Regions from separate parts of the Streptomyces sp. NPDC060049 genome, predicted to be linked through region 1. Evidence: riboswitches for the same ligand, from Rfam matches in the RefSeq annotation. Region 1 holds a riboswitch; the other holds the start of a gene.

Region 1 (3,396 bases):
CGGGATGTCGTACAGGTGGTGGTGCAGGAACCACAGCACCGAGTTCGCGATGCCGTTGTACGCGTCGTCGTACACCGCGGGGTCGACGGCCAGCATCCGCACCCCCGGCTCGGCCACGCCCCGCCGTACCGCCTCCCGGTCCGCGTCCGACAGCGCCGCGCAGATCCACAGCGCCCCCGGCTGCTCCGCGAGGGCGGCGGAGAGGCCCGAGACCAGACCGCCCCCGCCCCGGCGCGCGCTGAGGGCGCCGTCCGCGTCGAGGGCGTACGAGAGGGGGCCGCGGTTCGCGGCGACGAGCACCTGGGAAGCCATGCGGCGAACCTAGCCCGCCCCGCGTCCGGTCAAACGTCCGGTTACGCCACGCGACGGCGCGCGTACTCCTCGATGTCCAGCATCGGCGGCCGCTCCTCGGTGTCCACGGCGTGCGTGTGCGGGACGAAACCGTCAGGCCCGCGCTCGAACTGCGTCAGCTCCGGCCGCAGGAGGTGTCCGCGCGAGAGCCGTACCAGCGCCGTGCGGTATATCGCCGCGGCCATCCGCCCCAGTGCCTGCCCGTCCTGGTGGCGGTGCAGCCGGACCCCCACGTCCACCTGGGCCAGCGACCTCAGCCCGACCGTGTGCAGCGCGTCCACCAGCAGGCCCAGCTCGACGCCGTAGCCGACGGGGAACGGCAGCCTTTCCAGCAGGTCGCGGCGGACGGCGTACTCGCCGCCCAGCGGCTGGACGAAGCCGGCCAGTTGCGGCCAGTGCAGGTTGAGCAGGGGCCGGGCCACGAGCTCGGTGACCCGGCCGCCCTGGCCGTGCAGCCTGCCCTCGGCGGATCCGTCGAATTCCGTGACGAGCGGGCGGTCGTACATCGCCTTCACGAACCGCACGTCCGGGTCGGTCAGCAGCGGGCCGACGATCCCGGAGACGAAGGCGGAGGAGAAGTCGCGCAGATCGGCGTCGACGAAGCAGACGATGTCACCGGTGGTCGCCAGCAGCGAGCGCCACAGCACCTCGCCCTTGCCGGGCAGGGCGGGGATCCGCGGCAGGATGTCGTCGCGGTGCACCACGCGGGCGCCGGCCTTCGCCGCGACCTCCGCCGTACGGTCGGTGGAGCCCGAGTCGATCACGACCAGTTCGTCGACCAGCGGAACCGGAAGTCCCTCGATCAGATCGCGCCGGATCACCTCGACGATGGCGCCGACCGTCGCCTCCTCGTCGAGCGCCGGCAACACGACGCTCACCGTGGTCCCCGCTGCCCGCTTGGCGGAGAGCAGCTGGTCGAGCGGTCGGTCGGCTGCGGACCAGGAGCGGTCCGCCAGCCATCGCTCCACCTCTTCCAGCACCTTCAGCACTCCCTGGTTCATCCATGTTTTGGACCGAATTGTGATCCATCTCGCGGTTCGGACGGCTGTCTCAACCGCCCGGGCCTTCGGTTACAGTCTTGAACAACGCGAAGGTCCACCGCATGCCGGGGGTCCCCGCGTACAAACGCCCGGGCGCGCCACAGAGCGCGTTGCCCGGTGCCATACCGCTCATCCAGAGGGGCAGAGGGACACGGCCCGTTGAAGCCCCGGCAACCCTCCAGTCGGTTCTCGCGATCGCGTACGTCAGCGACGTCAGCGAGGTCCCCGGCTAGGGAAGGTGCCAATTCCGTCTCATGGCGAAGTGCGCCATGGGGAAGATGAGGAGAAAGGGCCTCGCCATCATGGCTGCACAGTCTGTCGCAACCTCTGCCGAAACCGTTGCCACCGTTGAGAACGGCACCGCCGGCGCCTCTGTCGATCTCGGTCCCGCCACCGGCCTTTCGTGTCGTGAGTGCCGCACCCGCTTCGATCTCGGCCCGATCTTCGCCTGCGCCGAGTGCTTCGGCCCGCTCGAAGTCGCCTACGACCTGCCCCTGGGCGACCCCGAGGCGCTGCGCGCCGCGATCGAGGCCGGTCCCGACAACATCTGGCGCTACGCGCCGCTGCTGCCCGTCCCGGCGGACGTGGCCTCCAAGCCGAGCCTGAACCCGGGCTTCACCAAGCTCGTGGACGCGGCCAACCTGGCCAAGGAACTCGGCGTCACCGGCAAGCTGTACGTCAAGGACGACTCCGGCAACCCGACGCACTCCTTCAAGGACCGCGTCGTGGCCATCGCCGTCGAGGCCGCCCGCGCCTTCGGCTTCACCACCCTCTCCTGCTCCTCCACCGGCAACCTGGCCGGCGCCGTCGGCGCCGCGGCCGCGCGGGCCGGCTTCCGCTCCTGCGTCTTCATCCCGCACGACCTGGAGCAGGGCAAGGTCGTCATGGCCGGTGTCTACGGTGGCGACCTCGTCGGCATCGAGGGCAACTACGACGATGTGAACCGCTTCTGCTCCGAGCTCATCGGCGACCCGCTGGGCGAGGGCTGGGGCTTCGTCAACGTCAACCTGCGCCCGTACTACGGCGAGGGCTCCAAGACCCTGGCGTACGAGATCTGCGAGCAGCTCGGCTGGCAGCTGCCCGACCAGATCGTCATCCCGATCGCGTCCGGCTCCCAGCTGACGAAGATCGACAAGGGTCTGCAGGAGCTGATCAAGCTCGGTCTCGTCGAGGACAAGCCGTACAAGATCTTCGGCGCCCAGGCGGAGGGCTGCTCGCCCGTCTCCACCGCGTTCAAGGCCGGGCACGAGGTGGTCCGCCCGCAGAAGCCGAACACCATCGCGAAGTCGCTGGCGATCGGCAACCCGGCGGACGGCCCGTACGTCCTGGACATCGCGCGGCGCACCGGCGGCTTCGTCGAGGACGTCAACGACACCCAGGTCGTCGAGGCCATCAAGATCCTCGCGCAGACCGAGGGCATCTTCGCCGAGACCGCGGGCGGCGTGACCGTCGGCGTGACGAAGAAGCTCATCGAGAACGGGCAGCTCGACCCCTCGCTGACCACCGTGATCCTGAACACCGGTGACGGCCTCAAGACCCTGGAGGCGGTGGCCGCCGACAGCGGTCAGACCGCCACCATCCGCCCGAGCCTGGACGCGTTCCGCGCCGCCGGCCTGGTCTGATCTCCCTCCCCGCACCCGGAAAGGCAGTAGCGCCATGAGCGTGAACGTCCGCATCCCCACCATCCTGCGCACCTACACCGGCGGCCGGTCCGAGGTCTCCGCCGAGGGCGCGACCCTCGCCGAGGTCATCGAGTCCCTGGAGAAGAGCCACCCGGGCATCGCCGCGCGCGTCCTGGACGACCAGGGCAAGCTGCGCCGCTTCGTCAACGTGTACGTCAACGACGACGACGTGCGCTTCGAGGGCGGGCTCCAGACGTCCACCCCGGACGGTGCGGGCGTCTCCATCATTCCCGCGGTGGCGGGCGGCTGCTGACACCCCGCTCTTGACCCAGAACGCTGAATTGCCCCCTCCGGTAATAAACGGAGGGGGCAATTCTGCTGGG
Region 2 (3,396 bases), on a different contig from region 1:
GACAACGACGGCGGCTTCGCCCACGGCGGCTGGTCCCACCCGTTCTTCGACGCCGAGGTGGTGGGCGGCGCCTTCGCCGAGGTGACCGCCAAGGCCGAGGCGCTCCTGTTCGGGCGCCGCACGTGGCAGACGATGGCGGCGGCGTGGCCCGAGCGGGCCGGCGACCCCTTCGCCGACCGGATGAACGAGATCCCCAAGTACGTCGTGTCCACCACCCTCGGCGACTCCGGGCTGACGTGGAACAACACCACGCTCGTCCCCGGCGGCGGGGCCGTCGCCCGGATCCGCGAGCTGCAGGCGGCCGACGGCGGCGACCTGGTGGTCATGGGCAGCCCCACGCTGGTGCGGACCTTGCTGAGCGAGGGCCTGGTCGACGAACTGCGGCTCATCGTCATGCCGGTGCTGCTCGGCGGCGGCAAGTCCATCTTCCCGGCGGACGGCGGCCTGCGGACCCTGGAGCTGGTCTCCTCGGTCACCGCGCCCACGGGCGCGCAGGTGTGCACGTACCGGCCGGCGGCCCGGGCCTGACACCCGGGTCCTTCGCCGGCCCTCCCGCGACGTCCGCCCGGTCCCGGCTCAGACGGCCGGGACGCAGCGGCCCTCTTCGGTGCGGTACTGCCACTTCGCGCCGTCCGCGACGAGCTCCTTGACCGCGCGGACGAACCGCTCGACGTGCTCGTCGGGCGTGCCGGCGCCGAAGCTGACGCGGATCGCGTTCAGCGACCGCTCCCCCGGGGCCGCTTCCGGGGCTCCGCACTCGCCCTGGGCCTGGGGCTCGCTGCCGAGCAGGGTGCGGACCAGCGGGTGGGCGCAGAAGAGGCCGTCGCGCACGCCGATCCCGTACTCGGCCGAGAGCGCGGCCGCGAAGTGGGAGCTGTTCCAGCCGTCCACCACGAAGGAGATGACACCGACGCGGGGGGCGTCGTCGCCGAAGAGGGACAGGACGCGGACCGCCGGGACCTCGGCGAGGCCTTCGCGGACCTTGGCGATGAGGTGCCGCTCGCGGGCGACGAGGCTCTCGAAGCCCGCCTCGTTCAGCGCCTTGCAGGCGGAGGCGATGGAGTAGACGCCGATGACGTTCGGGGAGCCGGCCTCGTGGCGGGCGGCGGTCGTGTGCCACTCGACGTCGACGCCGCCGTCCTCCCGGCGCGCCACCTTGCGGGAGGCGCCGCCCCCTGCGAGGTACGGCTCGGCCTCCTGGAGCCAGTCCGCGCGGCCGGCGAGCACGCCCGAGCCGAACGGCGCGTAGAGCTTGTGCCCGGAGAAGGCCACCCAGTCCACGTCGAGGTCCCGCACGGAGACGGGGTGGTGCGGGGCCAGCTGGGCGGCGTCCAGGACGATGCGGGCGCCGTGGGCGTGCGCGGCGGCGGCGAGCTCCTTGACGGGCCACAGCTCGCCGGTGACGTTGGAGGCGCCGGTGACGCAGACCAGGGCCGGGCCGTAGGGGTCGCGGTCGGCGAGTGCCCGCTCCAGGGTGGCCACGGCCTCGGCCGGGGTCCGGGGGGCGTTGAGGTAGGTGACCCGCGCGTTCGTCCAGGGCAGCAGCGAGGCGTGGTGCTCGGTCTCGAAGACGAAGACCTGGCAGTCGGCCGGCAGCACGGCGGCGAGCAGGTTGAGGGAGTCGGTGGTGGACCGGGTGAAGATCACCTGGTCGGACGCCCGGCAGTCGAGGAACTCGGCGACCGTGACGCGGCTCTGCTCGAACAGGTCGGTGGAGAGCTGCGAGAGGTATCCGGCGCCGCGGTGCACGCTGCCGTAGTACGGGGCGTAGGCGGCGACGTCGTCCCAGACGCGCTGCAGGGCGGGGGCGCTGGCCGCGTAGTCGAGGGCGGCGTAGGCGACTTCGCCGCCGGTGACGAGCGGCACGGTGACGTCGCGTCCGAGGACCGGCAGCGGCTCGGCACAGGCGGGGTCGAGGGCGGTCTTGGCAGCGGTGGTGGCGGCGGCGGTCGCGGACTCGGAGGACGCGGACAGGGTCGCGGACATGGCGGTTTCTCCCGGCAGGCAGGTCTGAATGGCTTCGGAGTGCCGTACGCGGGTACGGCGCTGCGGCCGTCCGGGGTACGGGGATGCCTCGGAGTCGGGGTGGCGCACTCGGGGTACGCGGAAGTGACCCTGTTCCGAGGGTTGAAGAAGGGGCGGAGTCGCCCTATCGCATTCGCTTGCTCACGAAAAACGCTCCTCGAGAGACCAGGACCCCTGGCCCATCACCCCAATGAGGGGTGTGAGGGATCCGCGCTTGCCGTAGACCTCACTGCCTACGACCTGGTCATCACCCGGGGCACCCCGCCACGGAAGGAGGGTTGCCGGACAGCGAGCCGGGGCAATGCGCTGTCACTCGTGACCTGCCGAGCATCCTGCCACAAGATCCTCCGGACGCAAGACCCCGGTCCACATGGTGGACCGGGATCCCGCCCGGATCCTGGCCGGATTCATCCGGTCAGCTGTTGCTGGCCGTCACCCACCGCGCGAGCGCCGCCCGGGCCGCGCCCGAGTCGATCGCCTCCGCCGCCTTCGCGACGCCCGCCGCGAGCTGCTCCTCCAGCGTGCCCGGACCGGGGTCGAGGGCGACCAGGGCCGCCGCCGAGTTCAGGAGCACCGCGTCGCGGACCGGGCCGCCCTCACCGGCGAGGAGGCGGCGGGCGACGTCCGCGTTGTACGAGGCGTCCTCGCCGCGGAGCGCGGAGACGTCGACCAGCGGGATGCCGATGTCGCGCGGGTCGAAGCCCTGCTCCGCCACCTCGCCGTCGCGCACCCACCAGACCCGGGAGGTCGCGGTGGTGGTGAGCTCGTCGAGGCCGTCGTCGCCGCGGAAGACCAGCGCCGAGGAGCCGCGCTCCGCCAGTACGCCCGCCACGATCGGCGCGATCCGGGGGTCGGCGACACCGGTGGCCTGGGCGCGGACCTTGGCCGGATTCGTCAGCGGGCCCAGGAAGTTGAAGGTCGTCCGGATGCCGAGCTCCTTGCGGGCCGCCGCCACGTGGCGCAGCGCGGGGTGGAACTTGACCGCGAAGCAGAAGGTGATCCCGGCCTCCTCGACGACCTCGGCGACCCGCGCCGGGGTGAGGTCGAGGTTGACCCCCAGCTTCTCCAGGACGTCCGAGGATCCGCTCGCCGAGGAGGAGGCGCGGTTGCCGTGCTTGACCACCTTGGCTCCCGTGCCGGCCACCACGATCGCCGACATCGTCGAGATGTTGACCGTCTTGGCGCCGTCGCCGCCGGTGCCGACGATGTCCACCGTCCGGCCGGGCACCTCGATCAGGTTCGCGTGCGCGTACATGGCCCGTACGAGGCCGCTGATCTCCGCGACCGTCTCCCCCTTGGCCCGGAGCGCGACCGCGAAGCCGGCGATCTGGGCGTCGGTGGCCTCTCCCCGCATGATCCGGTCCATCGCCC

The links. Region 1 has a riboswitch for S-adenosylmethionine ahead of thrC (threonine synthase). Riboswitches for the same ligand answer to the same signal wherever they lie in the genome.
Region 2: linked by a shared signal. The riboswitch ahead of ACFWBY_RS20190 (aminotransferase class V-fold PLP-dependent enzyme) and the one ahead of thrC (threonine synthase) in region 1 are both predicted to bind S-adenosylmethionine.

Annotation. Positions count from the first base shown of each region.
Region 1 is NZ_JBHWVV010000001.1:451,904-455,299, reverse strand. It holds gene ACFWBY_RS02090 (trehalose-6-phosphate synthase) at 1-312, opposite strand, end outside; gene ACFWBY_RS02085 (glucosyl-3-phosphoglycerate synthase) at 354-1,331, opposite strand; SAM riboswitch class I at 1,518-1,676, shown strand; gene thrC (threonine synthase) at 1,670-3,013, shown strand; gene ACFWBY_RS02075 (ubiquitin-like small modifier protein 1) at 3,048-3,326, shown strand.
Region 2 is NZ_JBHWVV010000010.1:96,787-100,182, forward strand. It holds gene ACFWBY_RS20185 (dihydrofolate reductase family protein) at 1-528, shown strand, start outside; gene ACFWBY_RS20190 (aminotransferase class V-fold PLP-dependent enzyme) at 577-1,986, opposite strand; SAM riboswitch class IV at 2,231-2,346, opposite strand; gene trpD (anthranilate phosphoribosyltransferase) at 2,441-3,396, opposite strand, start outside.